DNA from 4 places in the Paenibacillus sp. EB106-06-01-XG199 genome. Region 4 is predicted to be linked to each of the others. Evidence: predicted binding sites of a transcription regulator. Region 4 holds the regulator's gene; each other region holds the start of a gene.
What was found. Region 4 encodes Rex, which represses fermentation and respiration genes when NADH is low (regulators of the CRP and FNR family bind a similar motif). Its sites were predicted from a motif close to TTGTGAAATATTTCACAA; they were not measured.
Positions count from the first base shown of each region.

Region 1: the regulator Rex is predicted to act here: its motif matches at 1,521-1,538, upstream of AC3WT9_RS26985 (formate/nitrite transporter family protein).
Region 2: the regulator Rex is predicted to act here: its motif matches at 2,840-2,857, upstream of qoxA (cytochrome aa3 quinol oxidase subunit II).
Region 3: the regulator Rex is predicted to act here: its motif matches at 1,823-1,840, upstream of AC3WT9_RS21445 (cytochrome ubiquinol oxidase subunit I).

Region 1 covers NZ_JBYTDQ010000009.1:26,350-30,567, forward strand. Annotated here, with positions in the region: gene AC3WT9_RS26980 (FAD-dependent oxidoreductase) at 70-1,434, shown strand; gene AC3WT9_RS26985 (formate/nitrite transporter family protein) at 1,638-2,465, shown strand; gene AC3WT9_RS26990 (MFS transporter) at 2,940-4,157, shown strand; gene AC3WT9_RS26995 (GNAT family N-acetyltransferase) at 4,207-4,218, shown strand, end outside.
Region 2 covers NZ_JBYTDQ010000008.1:159,451-163,668, forward strand. Annotated here, with positions in the region: gene qoxB (cytochrome aa3 quinol oxidase subunit I) at 1-1,534, opposite strand, end outside; gene qoxA (cytochrome aa3 quinol oxidase subunit II) at 1,578-2,594, opposite strand; gene AC3WT9_RS25770 (polysaccharide deacetylase family protein) at 3,100-4,218, shown strand, end outside.
Region 3 covers NZ_JBYTDQ010000006.1:51,517-55,734, forward strand. Annotated here, with positions in the region: gene AC3WT9_RS21430 (S1C family serine protease) at 1-709, shown strand, start outside; gene AC3WT9_RS21435 (cold-shock protein) at 1,098-1,298, shown strand; gene AC3WT9_RS21440 (cold-shock protein) at 1,500-1,730, shown strand; gene AC3WT9_RS21445 (cytochrome ubiquinol oxidase subunit I) at 1,955-3,364, shown strand; gene cydB (cytochrome d ubiquinol oxidase subunit II) at 3,351-4,218, shown strand, end outside.
Region 4 covers NZ_JBYTDQ010000003.1:30,336-34,553, reverse strand. Annotated here, with positions in the region: gene dinG (ATP-dependent DNA helicase DinG) at 1-1,670, shown strand, start outside; gene AC3WT9_RS10910 (redox-sensing transcriptional repressor Rex) at 1,760-2,452, shown strand; gene AC3WT9_RS10905 (amidohydrolase) at 2,439-3,740, shown strand; gene AC3WT9_RS10900 (cell wall elongation regulator TseB-like domain-containing protein) at 3,802-4,218, shown strand, end outside.

The DNA.
Region 1 (4,218 bases), on a different contig from region 4:
ATATAAAGTGAAATATATCACAAACAAACAGACAAAAATATGCTTGCCAATTTGGAGGAGGAAGAAATCATGAAAGTAGCAGTCATTGGATGTACCCATGCCGGAACCGCCGCAATTGTTAATACCGCCCAGCTTTACCCGGATGCCGAAATTACGGTGTACGAACGCAATGATAATATTTCCTTCCTGTCGTGCGGCATTGCTCTATATGTCGGCGGAGTGGTTAAAGATCCGCAAGGCCTGTTTTATTCTTCGCCTGAGAAGCTTGCTGAACTGGGTGTTAATACAAAGATGCGCCATGAAGTGATCAATGTGGATACAGCCCGCAAAACCTTAATAGCCCGTAATCTGGCTAACGGCCAGGAATTTGAAGATACGTATGACAAACTTATTATGACTACCGGCTCGTGGCCGATTGTGCCGAAGCTGGAAGGCATGGAGCTGGATGGCATCCTACTGTCGAAGAACTACAATCATTCCAACACCATTATCGAAAAAGCACAGCAGGTGGACAGAATCACCGTTGTCGGAGCCGGTTATATCGGAGTCGAGCTGGTGGAGGCTTTTCAAATGAACGGCAAGCAGGTTACGCTGATCGACGGCGAGGACCGGATCCTGAGCAAATATCTGGATGAAGAATTCACTACACCGATCCAGCAGACACTGGAGGATCACGGCATCAAGCTGGCGCTCGGGGAGAAGGTCAGCTCGTTTGCCGGAGAGAACGGTAAAGTGACCAAGGTGATCACAAGCAAAGGGGAGCATGAGACCGATCTGGTTATCCTCTGCATTGGCTTCCGTCCGAATACAGAGCTGCTGAAAGGTCAAGTGGATATGCTGCCTAACGGGGCGATTATCGTCAATGATTATATGCAGACCAGCCTCCCGGATGTCTATGCCGCCGGCGACAGCTGTGCGATTCATTATAACCCAACCGGCAAACATGCGTATATTCCGCTGGCTACGAATGCTGTACGTATGGGAACACTGGTAGCGCGCAACCTGGTGACGAACACGATCCCATACATGGGTACGCAGGGAACATCGGGGATTAAGATTTATGAGGATAACATCGCTGGAACGGGACTGACGGAAGACGCGGCCAAAGCCGAAGGCATGGATATCGAGAGCGTGCTGCTGATCGACAACTACCGTCCGGAGTTTATGCCGACCTTTGAGCAGGTTCAGTTAAAAGTAGTATTTGACCGCGCCACCCGCCGGGTTCTCGGAGCGCAGATTATGTCCAAGATGGATCTGACACAGTCGATCAATACCGTGTCTGTCTGCATCCAGAACAAAATGACGGTGGATCAGCTGGCCTTCATTGATTTCTTCTTCCAGCCGCATTACAACAAGCCATGGAACTTCCTGAACACTGCTGGCCTTCAGGCATTGCCAAAGATGTCTGCAGTCAAAGAAATTGTAACTGTATAAAACAAACCCAAGAGACCGGATCCAGCCCATGGATCTGGTCTTTTTTTGTTTCTGCATCCAATACAGTAATGGTAAATTTGACATGTCAGTGAAAACTTTCACTTAGTTTTCCTAGACGTGACTTTTATCACGTAAATGTGATTGCGATCACGCTACAATGGCATAAAGGAACAAATTTTAAGTATTAAAAGGGGATAGGAATCATGGCTTATAACAAACCGCAGCAGATCGCCGAGGTAACGGTAGAGAACGGAATCAAGAAGGCTCACAACCCGCTTGCCACCGTACTTATTCTCGGTTTTCTGGGGGGAGCGTTTATTGCGCTCGGATTTTTACTGGATATTCGTGTCATTGCCGGTGCTCCGGCGGAATGGGGCTCCATCGCAAACTTTATCGGGGCGTCGGTGTTCCCGGTAGGACTGGTCCTGGTGCTGCTGGCCGGCGGGGAACTGCTGACAGGCAATATGATGGCCGTGCCGCTGGCATTTATGGCGAAGAAGATTTCCTTCTGGGAAGTCATCAAGAACCTTGTGCTAATCACGCTCAGCAACCTGGCAGGCGCGTTGTTCGTTGCTTATTTCTTCGGCCACGTTGTCGGCCTCACCGCAGACGGAGTTTATCTCGATAAACTGGTCGATATGGCTGAACATAAGATTGACGCAACCTTCCTGCAGGCCTTTGTCTCCGGGATCGGCTGTAACTGGCTGGTAGCTCTGGCCGTGTGGCTCTCTTACGGGGCGGATAATTTTAGCGGCAAAATCCTCGGTATCTGGTTCCCGACCATGGCATTTGTGGCCATCGGATTCCAGCACGTTGTAGCCAACATGTTTCTTATCCCTGCTGCTATATTTGAGGGGCATTTTACCTGGGCACAATATTTCGGAAACTTTGCCCCGGTATGGCTGGGCAACCTTACAGGCGGAGCCATCTTCGTAGCCGCAGCCTATTATATGGCTTACCTTCGTAAAGGGCCGGCGGCTGTGCAATCCGTAGAGGGTGTATCCTCTGTCGGAGTGAAGAAACACGCTTAATCCTTACTAATTAAATGCCGTCTTAAACGGCAATAGACACTCCTTGTAACTTTTCCTCTTCCAGCCTATAACGGCTCAAGAGGAAAGGTTCTCGGGGTGTTTTTTTGTGAGGTGAAATAGGGGTGCACAACACAAAATTCGCCGTGCATACCGACTCGGGGGAACGAAATCGGGCTCACGGCGAATAATAGGGAGTGTTTCATATGCTCTATTACCCGGGCAAACGAAGAACGAATCAGTCTCGTTCAGCAAATTTCTTTACGCATGGCGGCAGCAGTTATAAAATACAAAGATCCGATTCGACAGGCTTTTTACTGCTAGGGCTGTCCATAGGTTTTGGTCAAAAATCATGGGGGATGTTGTGTTTAAGTGACGCGATAATGCGTCAGTGTGGATGCTTGCTCTTCGTCCTGTTTTGGGATGATACTGGATGAAATTAATGACACATATATTACAGGGGTTGAAAGACAAGTCATGAGGTTTCTACAAGCTTATCCAAAGGAAGTCAAAGTTTTTCTGATTGCCAGTCTTATTAATGCAACGGGTAGCGCGCTGATGTGGCCGCTTGTCACGATGTATGTATTTGATGAACTGGGCCGCAGTATGACAGATGCCGCACTCGTTATTGTTATTCAATCCCTCGGAGGCATATTCGGACAACTGCTGGGTGGATCACTCTATCATAAAGTTGGTGTCAAACGCCTGATTGTCGGTGCGCTGGCCATGAATGCCCTAGCCTTGTTTACCTTGCCGGCGGCAAGCGTGAACTGGAATATGTTCATGCTGGTGATGGGGCTGGTGGGTCTGTTCAATTCGTTGTCATTGCCGGCCATTCAGGCCTTTATAGGTTTCCGCTTCGCAGAACAGCGCGGAGAGCTTTTTAATGTAATTTATGTCGCCAATAATATTGGGGTAGCGCTGGGCACGATGCTGGCCGGTTTTCTGGCCGATATTTCCTATCTGTTGAGCTTTGTGCTTAATGGGCTGACCTCAGCCGTGTTTGCCGCATTTTTCTTTGTGTATTTGCGGAAGGTTGGCACAGAGCCGGCCCATGCCGAGCCGCATAGGAGAAACGGCCCCGGAGAGCTGTCGAACTGGAAGCTTATAGGCCACACCCGAATCTATCTGTATATGGCCTTAGGTTCGTTGTTTTTATTGATCGGTAACTCAATCTGGAATACGGGAGTTTCTCCGTTTATTATTTCGGAAGGCTGGGCTAAGAGCACCTACAGCCTTCTTTGGACGCTCAACGGGATTCTGATCTTTGCCGCACAGCCGCTGGTAAGCTTGATCAAACGCTGGTTCGCAGAGACCTCGACGGCGCAGATGACGGCAAGCGCTGTTTTTTACCTGAGTGGATATGCAGTGATCTTGTTAACCCCAAGCTATCCCGGCCTGGTGCTGGCGATGCTGCTGACCACGCTGGGGGAGATGCTTATTTCTCCGGCAATGCCTTCATTTATTTCCGATCATGCGGACCGCAGTGCGCCCTTCTATCTCGGGCTTAGCGGTGGGATCGGTGCGGTCGGCAGAGTTCTCGGCCCCTATATGATGGGCAGCCTGTATGACCGGGGAGGCCTTGCGCCGACAGGCTGGCTGGCTTGCGGAATGGCGTTGCTGGCGGTGGGGTTCTTCGCGGTCCATGCCTTCATCAACCGTTCTGGCCGTGCACTGGAACAAAATGGGGTATAATGGTCTGTAGAAGAATCATTTAAAGGTAAGTCAAGGAGTGCAAAGAGCTATGCAACAAATT
Region 2 (4,218 bases), on a different contig from region 4:
AGATGTTGTAGACCAGAATAACAAATCCGATCGCCAGGCCGACAGCACCGGCGAAGGAGAGCATATTCAGCGGACCAAAGCCGGTCTCTTCTGAGTAGGTGTACATCCGACGGGTCATACCCATTAGTCCCAGGAAGAACAGTGGGAAGAAGGTGACATTGAAGGATATAATAATCCACCAGAAGGCATGCTTGCCCAGACGTTCATTCAGGCGGAAGCCGAATACTTTAGGGAACCAGTAATGGAACCCGGCGATAACGGCGAACACGGCGCCCGGAATCAGCACGTAGTGGAAATGCGCAACCAGGAACATCGTATTATGATACTGGTAATCGGCACTGGCCATCGCCAGCATAACGCCGGTAACCCCGCCGATAGTGAAGATCGGGATAAAAGCCAATGTGTACAGCATCGGGGTCGTAAAGGTTATTCGCCCTTTTCGGAGGGTGAACAGCCAGTTGAATATTTTAACCCCGGTAGGCACAGCTATCGCCATAGTAGTTATGGAGAAGAAGCTGTTGACCATAACCCCTTGGCCCATGGTATAGAAATGGTGAGCCCATACCAGGAAGGACAGCAGGGAGATGAGCAGCATACTGACAACCATGGAAGTGTAGCCGTACAGATTCTTTTTGGAGAAGGTGGCAATAATTTCGCTGTAAATACCGAATGCCGGCAAAATAACGATATATACCTCCGGATGTCCCCACACCCAGAACAGGTTGGCCCAGAGCATATCCATCCCGCCGTTGGCCATCGTGAAGAATTGAGAACCAAACAGCCGGTCGAACATCATCAGGGCAAGTGCCACAGTCAGCACAGGGAAGGCAAATACGATAATAATGTTTGTAATCAGTACGGACCAGGTGAACATTGGCATCTTCATCAGTGTCATGCCTGGTGCACGCATTTTAAGAATCGTCACGATGAAGTTAACGCCTGTGATCAGTGTCCCGATACCGGAAATCTGCAGCGCCAGAGAGTAATAGTTATTACCGACCGTAGGGCTGAATTCCAGACTCGCCAGCGGGAAGTAAGCCGACCATCCGGCATCCGGCGAGCCGCCGATTACGAACGAAATGTTAAGCAGCATAGCTCCCATGAAGAAGAGCCAGAAGCTGACCGCGTTCAGCCGCGGGAAGGCCACATCTCGCGCGCCGATCTGCAGTGGGATAATTACGTTCATTAAACCGATGATAAACGGCATGGCCATGAACAGAATCATGATCAGACCATGGGTGGTAAAGACCTCGTTATAGTGCTGGGCATCGAGGAATTTCATTTCCGGCGCTGCCGTTTGCAGACGCATCATCATGGCGTCAACGCCACCGCGGAACAGCATAAGCAGTGCGGCCAGGATATACATAACCCCGATCTTCTTATGGTCTACAGTTGTAAGCCATTCGCGCCAGAGGTATCCCCATTTCTTGAAATAGGTAAGCCCAACGAGAATCCCGATGGTCGCAAGAGCGATACTGATCATTGCTCCGTATATCAGGGGTTCGCCGTGAACCTTAAATTTGTCTAAATCCATTAGGGTAGCTCCTTTCAGGTTGTTACATTAAACTGTGAACGAGTTAGTGGCCCTCGTGTGTGTGTTCTTCTACAGGTGAGCTTGGAAGCGGCTCATTCACCTCTGGGTTGGGCTCGCTGTCAAATTCGGTCTGGCTGGACGGTTCAGGGGAAGGGTGGATGTCCTTGTTATCCTGATGATCCATATTTCCGTTATCCATATCCATTTCCGTACCATCCCCGCTCATATGCTCGCTATGGTCTCCCGGCGGCGGGCTGAACTCCAAGTGGGTGGAGGAATAGGTTTTGCGTCCAAGATGTTCGGCAGCCAGCAGGCCTTTGAATTCATCCTCTAAAAGCTTAGGCGCGGTATCCTTAACCTCTTTGACCCATTCGGCATATTCTTTGTCGCTCATCACAAGCGCCTCGAATTCCATGTGGGCGAAGCCTTTACCGCTGAAGTTCGAGTTCTTGCCGATAAATGAACCTGCAGTGTCAGCGGAGAGATTAAGTTCTGTAAGCATGTCGCTCATCGCATACTTCTGTCCGGCAAGCTGTGGAATCCAGAAGCTGGTGATGGTACCGAAAGAGTACAGTCTGAACTCTACTGCACGGTGAATCGGGAAATTGACGTAGTTTACGGTTTCAATTCCCTCCTCAGGATAGCTGAAATGCCATTTCCAGTTGGAAGAAGAGGCGTAAATAACCAATGGTTTCTGGTCCTTGTATTCCTCTGCAACATTTTCAACCGCATGGGTTGATTTTACAGTCACCACTGACAAAAAGGTTACGATGATAATCGGGATAATAATCCAGATGGCTTCGAGAACCTTGTTGCCCTCCTCATGTTCTGGAATGTAACCTTCGTTGCTTTTTTTCGCCCGGTATTTCACCAGTACGAATATATATAAGATGTAGACAACTGCCAGGACCCCGATCATCACCAGAATGGACAGGATGATGGTGTCAGATAAAGTGCGTGCGGCCGGACCCTTCGGATTCAGAACGGTGAGCGAACTGCATCCCGGCAGAAGAAGGATTAGGCTGAGGAACAAAGCGTATAACGGACCCTTTTTTTTCATATAGAACTCCTTCCTTCAAAACTTCTTTTCATTGCCGTTCATTAGCCAATAAAGATTAACCTGTATCTATAGTAAGAACTACTTACCCATAATGCAAAATACATATTTTAACAATAAAGCCACATAAGACCTTAATAATGGCGAACAAGTTAAATATGTGTGATCGAATTGTTACAAATGTCGTAAGGTATGACAAAGATCACTGTAGTGGTGCGGTTTAAGGTAATTTTAAGGTTGTTCAAATTTTGTTCACTTTTTCACAAATGTTACTAATTTCGTCACAATTAATTTGTGTAATAAACTCTGATTTTAACCGCTTTTTGCGGCCGCGACAGGTTTCGACGATTGTTGCGATTTTTTGATAAATATTAAGAATATGTCTTTTGTCACTGTGAAAAAGTAACAAGATATTCTTTGGGCGGTTACAATCTCTCAAATTCAAATCTATCTATGTGTGATAAAGTATAGATAAATATACATAGATAGGAGATTACTGCTTGTGCGAATGAAAAAAACAATGCTGTTATTCATGTCTTTATTCTTATGTTTTGGTATTCTACAGAATACGGCAATCGCAGCCGGAACGAATCCCTCATTACGTCTTGGTGTGAACGACACACTGACGGAAATAGAAGCTGTTTCTGTAAAAGGTAACTATTATGTTCCAGTACGCGCTTTGGCGCAGAAGCTGAAGTGGAACATTTCCATGCTTCAGGACGGGGTTCAGATCGCCGGAGGCGGCAAATCCCTTTTACTGCTCAAAGATGACGGAGGTGCCAAACTCCAGAATGATACTATTGTTCAAATAAGTAGCTTTGTGCAGAATGGATCGCTGATGGTTCCGTTGCGGATAAGTACTTATCTTGGGTATATGATAACCTTTGAGCCGGATAAATATTTACTAAGAGTGCGGGATACATCGGCAGCTTTGGATGATGTCGCGTTCGTAAGCCAATTCAAGAGCGAATTAAAGCCGATTGTCAGCGCAAAGCCGGCTCCGGAGACAACCCCGGGCAAGCAAGGAAGGATAGTGTATCTTACCTTTGACGACGGACCATCGGCAACGACTTCGCAACTGCTGGATATTCTGGGTAAAAATGAGGTAAAGGCGACCTTTTTTATGCTTGGACCCAATATGAACCGGTATCCATCGGCAGTAAAACGAATTGAAGAGGAAAGCCACGGACTCGCACTCCACGGTATGACTCACCGCAAAGAGAAGTTTTATGCTTCTCCGGGTGCAGCACTTGCCGAAATGTCAGCTGATAATGCGGTGCTGAAGAAGATCACCGGCTCCAGCACAACGCTGATCCGTCCGCCATACGGAAGCAAACCTTATTTCACCAAATCCTACAGGGACAGAGTGCTTAGCCAAGGGTTCCATCTATGGGATTGGAATGTGGACTCAAACGACTGGAGATACAAGGAGAACAGCGCCAGGATCTATAATACGGTTATGGAACAGGTCCATAAACTGCAAAAGTCCAACAGCAATCCTGTTATCCTGATGCATGATCAGAAAGCTACACTGAAAGTGCTGCCGGACGTACTCGAAACACTGAAGAAGGAAGGCTATACCTTTGAGATTATTACGAAGGATATGGAGCCGCTGAATTTCTGGAAG
Region 3 (4,218 bases), on a different contig from region 4:
CTCCATTGATGCCAAAGGCATTACCACAGTCGCCCAGATTGGTGATTCCTCCAAGCTGCGGTTTGGGGAGACGGTCATTGCTATCGGCAATCCGCTGGGACTCGGCGATAGCCTGACCTCGGGGATTGTCAGCTACACAGAACGGACCATTCCCGTATCATTGAACCAGGACGGTGTCTATGACTGGGAGCAGGAAGTCATTCAGACAGATGCTGCAATTAACGAGGGCAACAGCGGAGGCGCGCTGGTCGATCTGGACGGCAAGGTGATTGGTATTAATACAATGAAGATTTCCGATACAGGCGTGGAGGGACTTGGTTTTGCCATCCCGGCCAATCATGTTATGGAAACGGCGGGTGAGCTTGAGGCAAACGGGAAGATTTCCCGCTCTTATCTGGGAGTGTATTCCGTGGATTTGAATAACCCTTATGTGCCGCTCGCGGAAGACCAGCGCAAGGAGCTTAATCTGCCAACCACCGTTAAAGACGGAGTAGTTGTGCTGGATGTAGTAGGGCCGGCCAAGGATGCAGGACTGCAGTTCAATGATGTGATTACCAAGTTTGACAATGAACCGATCACATCGACCCTTTCGCTGCGCAAGTATCTGTATGATCACACCAAAATCGGAGATGATCTGAAGATTACTTATTACCGTAACGGAGAGGTAAAACAGGTGACGGTGAAACTTCTTGAAAAACAAAAGGAATAAAAGCGGCATCAGCCGTATATAATAATGTGGCAGTCAAGATCAGCGAGACGGCCCAGCCGTCCTTATTATAAAATTAAGGACGGCATCCGTTTCGAAGTCAAGTCATCTGGGTATATTACTTAATATGGATGCAAATCGCCCTTTTTATAAAGACTGGTAGCCCTTACATTGGGAACAACACCTTATAAGGGGAAATACGGATATATTCGGATGTTGGCTTGCCTTTGTAACTCCGGTGTGGTAACATGAGATTAATCATACATTTGATACCTAATTCTCGTATTGAAAAGGGCTGTCAATGGTAATACAACCTTTTTCAATGTGTGAATTTTTTCTTTGTTTGAAGATAAAAAGAACATATTAATTTAAATTTGTGGAGGTAACACACATGCAAACAGGTACAGTTAAATGGTTCAACGCAGAAAAAGGATTCGGTTTCATCGAAGTTGAAGGCGGAAGCGACGTATTCGTTCACTTCAGCGCAATCACTGGCGACGGCTTCAAAACTTTGGACGAAGGCCAACGCGTTGAATTCAACGTTGTTCAAGGCAACCGCGGACCACAAGCCGAAAACGTTGTAAAACTGTAATAATAGAAGCACCGTCCCCGCTTTTGCAAGTTGGGACGGTCTTTTTTTATAAGATCAACTGCTATATCATCATGAAACCACAACATGATCTTGAAGTAGAGCAACTGCAAATGAAGGATTGTAAGCATCTTAGAAAGAGTATAATTGGATGCTTTTTTACTTGTTTCTCAACTTGTAACATAAAGGAAGGGAGGAACGGCAATGAACTACCGGAAGAAGCCTTTAGAGGAAGTACCGGAAGAAAATACCGCAATTTGGGCCTGTACCAATGATGGATGCAACGGATGGATGAGGGATAATTTCGCATTTGAACATGCGCCTTCTTGCCGTCTCTGTCATGCCCCAATGGTTCGCAGCATGAAGATGCTGCCGCAATTGCTTAATTCTAATGGCGATCTCAAATCGCTGAAGAAGGGTATTTCGATTACCTAACCAATGCCTTTATGAGTCAAGCTTTCTATAGAACGACGAACAAATCCAAGACGGTAAAACCGTCTTATTTTTTTTGCTTTCTGAACGTAATATTGTGATATTTGTCACAAATTTATTGTTTTTTAGGCTGAATCCGGGTGTATAATGTGATAATTATCACACTTTAAGCCTTAAATTTTTGACAGAATAGACATAACGAATGGGGAGAAGAAAGGGGAAGAAACATGGATACAGTTATGCTGTCGCGTATACAATTTGCGTCGACGACGATCTTTCATTACTTCTTTGTACCGGTATCTATTGGACTTGCACTCTTGATTGCGATCATGGAGACGATGTATGTCCGAAAAGGCAACGATGAGTACAAAAGAATGGCGCAGTTTTGGGGAAAGCTATTTCTCATTAACTTCGCAGTAGGGGTAGTAACAGGGATATTGCAGGAATTCCAGTTCGGAATGAACTGGTCCGATTATTCCCGCTTTGTCGGGGATGTATTTGGGGCTCCACTTGCCATTGAAGCGCTGCTGGCGTTTTTCCTGGAGTCTACATTTATCGGCCTATGGATTTTCGGCTGGGACAAAGTCTCCAAGAAGATTCATTTACTGTCCATCTGGATGGTAGCGCTGGGAACGATGTTATCGGCATTCTGGATTCTCGCAGCCAATTCCTTTATGCAGCACCCTGTTGGTTTTGCGATGAATAATGGCCGGGCCGAAATGAATGATTTCCTGGCTTTGATGACAAACGGACAATTGCTGGTGGAATTCCCGCATACGGTGCTCGCGGCTTACGCTACAGGGGCATTTCTGGTTACGGGCATCAGTGCCTATAAAATGCTCAAGAAGCAGGATGTGCCTTTCTTTAGAAAATCGTTCGAAATTGCGGCGATTGTCGGCATTGTCTCCTCCATGGGGGTAGCCGTTGCAGGTCATGCCCAAGCGCAGTATCTGGTAGAGACGCAGCCGATGAAGATGGCAGCTACGGAAGCCCTTTGGGAGGACAGTGGTGACCCTGCGGCTTGGACAGCCAGTGCTTTTATCGATCCTGACAATAAATCAAACTCTGGGGAAATCAAGATTCCTTATATGCTGAGTTTCCTGTCCTACAGTAAGTTCTCCGGTGAAGTTAAAGGGATGAATACGCTGCAGGCTGAATACGAACAAAAATACGGCCCGGGGGATTATATCCCGCCTGTGCGTACGACGTTCTGGAGCTTCCGGATCATGGTGGTTGCAGGCACGCTGATGATTGTGCTCGGCATGTATGCGATGTATCTGATGTGGCGCAAAAAGATGGAACGTCCGAACACCTGGTTTATGCGGTTCATGTTCTGGGGGCTGCTGCTTCCGCCAATTGCTAATACTGCAGGCTGGATCATGACAGAGATCGGACGTCAGCCTTGGACGGTATTCGGATTAATGACGACAGAAGACAGTGTGTCTCCTAATATATCGGCTGGACAGGTGCTGTTCTCGGTGATCTCCTTTACGGCGATCTACGCTATTCTGGGAGCGGTGCTGATCGGATTGTTCATCAAAGTTATTAAAAAAGGCCCTTATGCCATGGATAACGATCACGATCACGGTCAGTCGCATGATCCATATAATAAGGAGGGATCGCATGCTTTCTCTTAATGAATTGTGGTTTGTGCTGATTGCGGTATTATTTATCGGATTTTTCTTCCTGGAAGGCTTCGACTTTGGCGTAGGAATGGAAACACAGTTCCTGGCCAAGAATGATACGGAACGCCGGGTGCTGATCAACTCGATCGGGCCGTTCTGGGATGCGAATGAGGTATGGCTGCTGACGGGCGCTGGCGCGATGTTCGCTGCTTTCCCCAACTGGTACGCAACGCTGTTCAGCGGATTCTATATTCCGTTCGTCTTTGCCCTGCTGGCGCTGATTGCCCGCGGTGTCGCCTTTGAATTCAGAGGCAAGCGTGATTCACTGGCCTGGAAAAGAACCTGGGACGCCTGCATCTTCTTCGGCAGCTTCCTTCCGCCGTTCCTGCTGGCAGTAGTGTTCGCGAGCTTCATTAAAGGACTTCCGATTGACGGTGACATGCAGATGTATGCCGGATTCTTCGACATCGTGAATGTGTATACCGTAGTCGCAGGGATTACTGTAGTGCTGCTTTGCCTGGTGCATGGCCTGATGTTCACTACGCTCCGTACGGTTGGTGATCTGCAGGTTCGTGCGCGCAAGCTGGCGCAGAAGCTATTGTTCCCGCTGGCTGCGCTGCTGGTTGCTTTTGTAATTATGACTTACTATATGACAGATGTATTTGAACAACGTGGTGCAATGCTGCTGGTATTAGTGATTCTAGGCATTGCCGCCTTCGTTCTGTCCGGCTATTTCATGACCAAGAAGAAAGACAGCTGGGCGTTCGGGATGACCGGAGCGGTTATGGCTTTGTCGGTGATGTCGATATTTGTGGGCCTGTTCCCACGGGTTATGATCAGCTCTATTGATGAGGCGTTTAACCTGA
Region 4 (4,218 bases):
TGAGCGGTCGCGGCGGGGATTTCTGGGAGACGGTAGCCAGTGATACCGATTCCTGTCTGGGCCGTTCCTGTCCGTGGTTCCGCAAATGCTACTACCACCGGGCCAAACATGAAGCAGGGATTGCCGATGTGGTCATTACCAATCACTCCAAGCTGTTCGCAGACGTCAAAGCCGGGCACCAGCTGCTTCCGGCTTATGAGCATCTTGTCATTGACGAGGCCCATCATTTGGAGGATGTGGCGGGCAAGCATCTGGGCATGCAAATGAAGTATTTCACGGTAGCTCACACGCTTACAAGGCTGTATAAAGACAGCCGCAGCGGCCAGCTGCCGGCACTGCGTCAGACTCTGCAGTCCTCGGGCAGTGAGCAGGCTTCGGAGTGGAGCGGCGTAATTGATAAAATCTATCCCGACCTGCTTACCGTGAAGGAAACTTGGGATACACTGAGCGACAAGCTGTTCGGCCTATTGCCCGAACGCAGCGATGCAGCGGCAGGTGAAGCCGGCCAGCTGGTCACACGCCTGCTTCCCGGCAGCAAGCCCAAAGATTGGGAAGAGCTGGCGGCGCTGGAGAATACGCTGCACTTAGCCCTGAGCGACATCATCCGCAGGGGTGACAAAATGCTCAGCGAGATGCGCGATACGGAGAGTCAATCGTCTTCGGACAGCCTGGTGACCGATATCGGAGGCTTATTCAAGGATTTGGCATCCATCCGGGAACAAATCCGCTTCTTTATGGGTCTCAGTGACGATAATATCGTGTACTGGATGGAAGGGAGCGGCAACTACCGGGGCAAGTCGCTTCAGCTCTACGCCGTGCCTGTCGATGTAAGCAGCCAGCTCAAGGATCTGTTCTTCGACAAGAAGAAGAGCATAGTGCTGACCTCGGCCACGTTATCGGTCGACAAGTCCTTTCAGTTCATGATTGACAACCTTGGTCTTTCTGAAGCCTCAGAGCAAGGGCGTCTCATGACAGCGCTGCTGCCTTCACCGTTCAAGTACCGTGAACAGGCGCTGCTTGTCATCCCGCGCGATTTCCCCAGTGTTAAGGGCAGCGTAGGCGATGCGCGTTTTGTAGACAAGCTGGTGCATTCGCTGGCTGAAGCGGCGGCGGCGACCAAGGGGCGGATGCTGGTGCTGTTCACCTCCTACAAAATGCTGCGCCAGGTTTATGATCCGCTGAAAGAGGCCTTGGCTTCCCAGGACATTACGGTTTTGGGCCAGGGTGTGGAGGGAGGCAGCCGCAGCAAGCTGATCCGGCGTTTTCAGGACAGCTCTGCATCGGTATTGCTTGGAACAAGCAGTTTCTGGGAAGGAGTCGACATCCCTGGCGAGGCGCTGACCTGTCTTGCGATTGTAAGGCTGCCGTTTCAGCCGCCGAATCATCCGCTTGCTGAGGCAAAGGCAGAGCTTCTGCAGGCCCAGAAGAAGAATCCTTTTATGAAAATGTCTGTTCCACAAGCAGTTATCCGGTTCAAGCAGGGTTTTGGACGATTGGTTCGTACAGCGCAAGACCGGGGAATTGTTATTGTATATGATACCAGGGTCATCGAAGCTTATTACGGGAAGTACTTCCTGTATTCACTCCCTGGTCCGAAGATGGAGCACATGCTTACCGATCAGATGGTTCCGCGGATTGCGGAATGGCTTGACGAGGGCGGCGTTTCCTAATCTGTCATTGTATATAAATTTTTTTTATCTCTTTGTGCCATAGGCTGTGTCCCGTTCGTGGAGCGGGCACTGCACGTGGTTATCATACGATATCGCGTCAGTGCAATTCTAAATTAGGAGGAGAAAACATGAAATCGGATAAAATATCGGAGGCCGTCGTTCGCAGACTCCCAGTGTACCTGCGTTTCCTGAACGATCTCCAAAAGCGTGAAATCTCAACCGTTTCTTCTCAGGAACTCGGGCAGAAGCTGGACCTTAATCCGGCGCAGATTCGTAAGGATCTGGCCTATTTTGGTGATTTCGGCAGAAAAGGCATTGGATATGACGTGTCTTATCTCATCGAAAAGATCCGTCATATTCTGAAGCTGGATCAACAAATCAATGTGGCCCTGGTAGGTGCCGGTAACCTCGGTCATGCCTTGTCCAATTACAATGCTTATCTGAAGGATACTATGAAAATCACCGCTGTATTTGATTCTTACGCTCCCAAGATTGGACAAAAGATCAACTCTCTTACGGTTCAGCCAATGGAGGAGCTGAGTCAGACCATCCGTGATCAGGGAATCCGGATCGGGATCATCACTGTACCGGACAGCGAGGCACAGAATGTGGCTGATATTCTGGTAGAATCGGGCATCGAGGCGATCCTGAATTTTGCACCGGTCATTCTGAAGACACCTGCAACCATCCGGATTCATGCTGCCGACTTTACGACTGATCTGCAAAGTCTGGCGTATTATTTACATGATGGAAAGGAAGGAATTACAGATGAGCAGCAATAAGATGATAATTGCAAACGGACGTTTTCTGGTTCCCGGAAGCGAGAAGCCGGTCCTGAGCGGTTATATGACTATAGAAAATGATTTGATCACATACATAGGGGAAGAGAAACCCGTTTTTGAACAAGGCACAGTGACGCTCGACGGCAGCCGCCTGCTGTTCATGCCGGGTCTGGTCAATACCCATGGCCATGCTGCGATGTCGCTGCTGCGCGGCTACGGGGATGATATGGTCCTTCAAGCCTGGCTGCAGGAGAAAATGTGGCCGATGGAGGAGAAGTTTACGGGAGATGATGTCTACTGGGGCACTTCCTTATCCGTTCTGGAGATGCTGAAAGGCGGCACAACCACCTTTTTGGATATGTATGATCATATGGACCGGGTGGCCGAGGTGGTCGAACATTCCGGCATCCGTGCGGTGCTGATGCGCGGTGTTATTGGTCTATGTCCTGAAGAGGTGCAGAACCAGAAGCTTGCGGAAGCTGTTGCGTTCGCCCGCAACTGGCACGGCAAGGCTGACGGCAAAATTACAACCATGATTTCACCGCATGCCCCGTATACTTGTCCTCCGGACTTTTTCATGCGGTTTGTGCAGGCAGCACATGATCTGGACCTGCCGATGCATACGCATATGTCGGAAACGCTGCGTGAAGTGGAGCAGAATGCCGCTGATTACGGCCTGCGTCCTGTAGCGCACCTGGAGAAGCTGGGAATGTTCACCCGCCCGTCCTTAATCGCCCATGGTGTCCATCTGAACGATGAGGAGATCGAAATCCTCGCCCGCCACAAGGTGGGGGTGTCCCATAACCCGGGCAGCAACCTGAAGCTGGCCAGCGGGGTTGCGCGGGTGCCTGAGCTGCTGAGAGCCGGAGTCAAAGTTTCGCTGGGTACGGACGGGGCGGCAAGCAACAATAATCTCGATATGTTCGAGGAAATGCGGCTTGCAGCACTGATCCATAAGGGCGTCAGCGGGGATCCTACCGCAGTTCCCGCACCGGAAGCGCTGCTGATGGCCACGCAGTACGGGGCGGAATCAATCTTCCTGAACCAGGTGGGCCGCCTTGCAGCAGGGATGAAGGCTGATTTTATTGCGATTGATATCGACCAGCCCCATTTACTGCCGCATAGCGACTTGCTCTCCCACGCCGTGTATTCGGCCAGCGCCAAGGATGTCGAGCATGTCTGGGTGAACGGCAAGCAGATTGTGAAGCATGGTCAGTGCCTGACACTGGACGAGGAAGAAATCCGCCGGAAGGCGCAAGAAACTTTTGAAGGGCTGCTGAAGCGTTAATTCGACTGCCGCCGTAGTTGACATTATAACGTTTCATATATTAAGGAAAGGAAGCTGCATTTTGAGGAAAAGGAAAAAATGGCTTCTGCTGGGGATCGCTCTGTTTCTGCTCATTTTGTTCGGTCTAAGCCAATTTTATGCCTATATCATGAAGGACCAATGGAATGAACGCAGCGCGGCCAAAGAAGTTGCCAAGACCCGGGCGGGACTTACTGAGATATCCAAGGCGCAGAAATCGGTATGGGACGAAAATTCAGTGTACTGGGTGCTGACAGGGAAAAATAAAGCCGGTACGGATCTGATGGTGTGGGTACGTTTCACCGTAGACGGTAAGCCGGCCGGCGGTGATAACGGAGTTTATGCGGAAGAGCTGGCCAAAGGAACCTCGGAGAAGCAAATCCGCTCCATTATAGCCTCCCAGCTACCCGGCGTCGATATTAAACGGCTGCTTCCGGGAGTATATAATGGAGAGTACGCC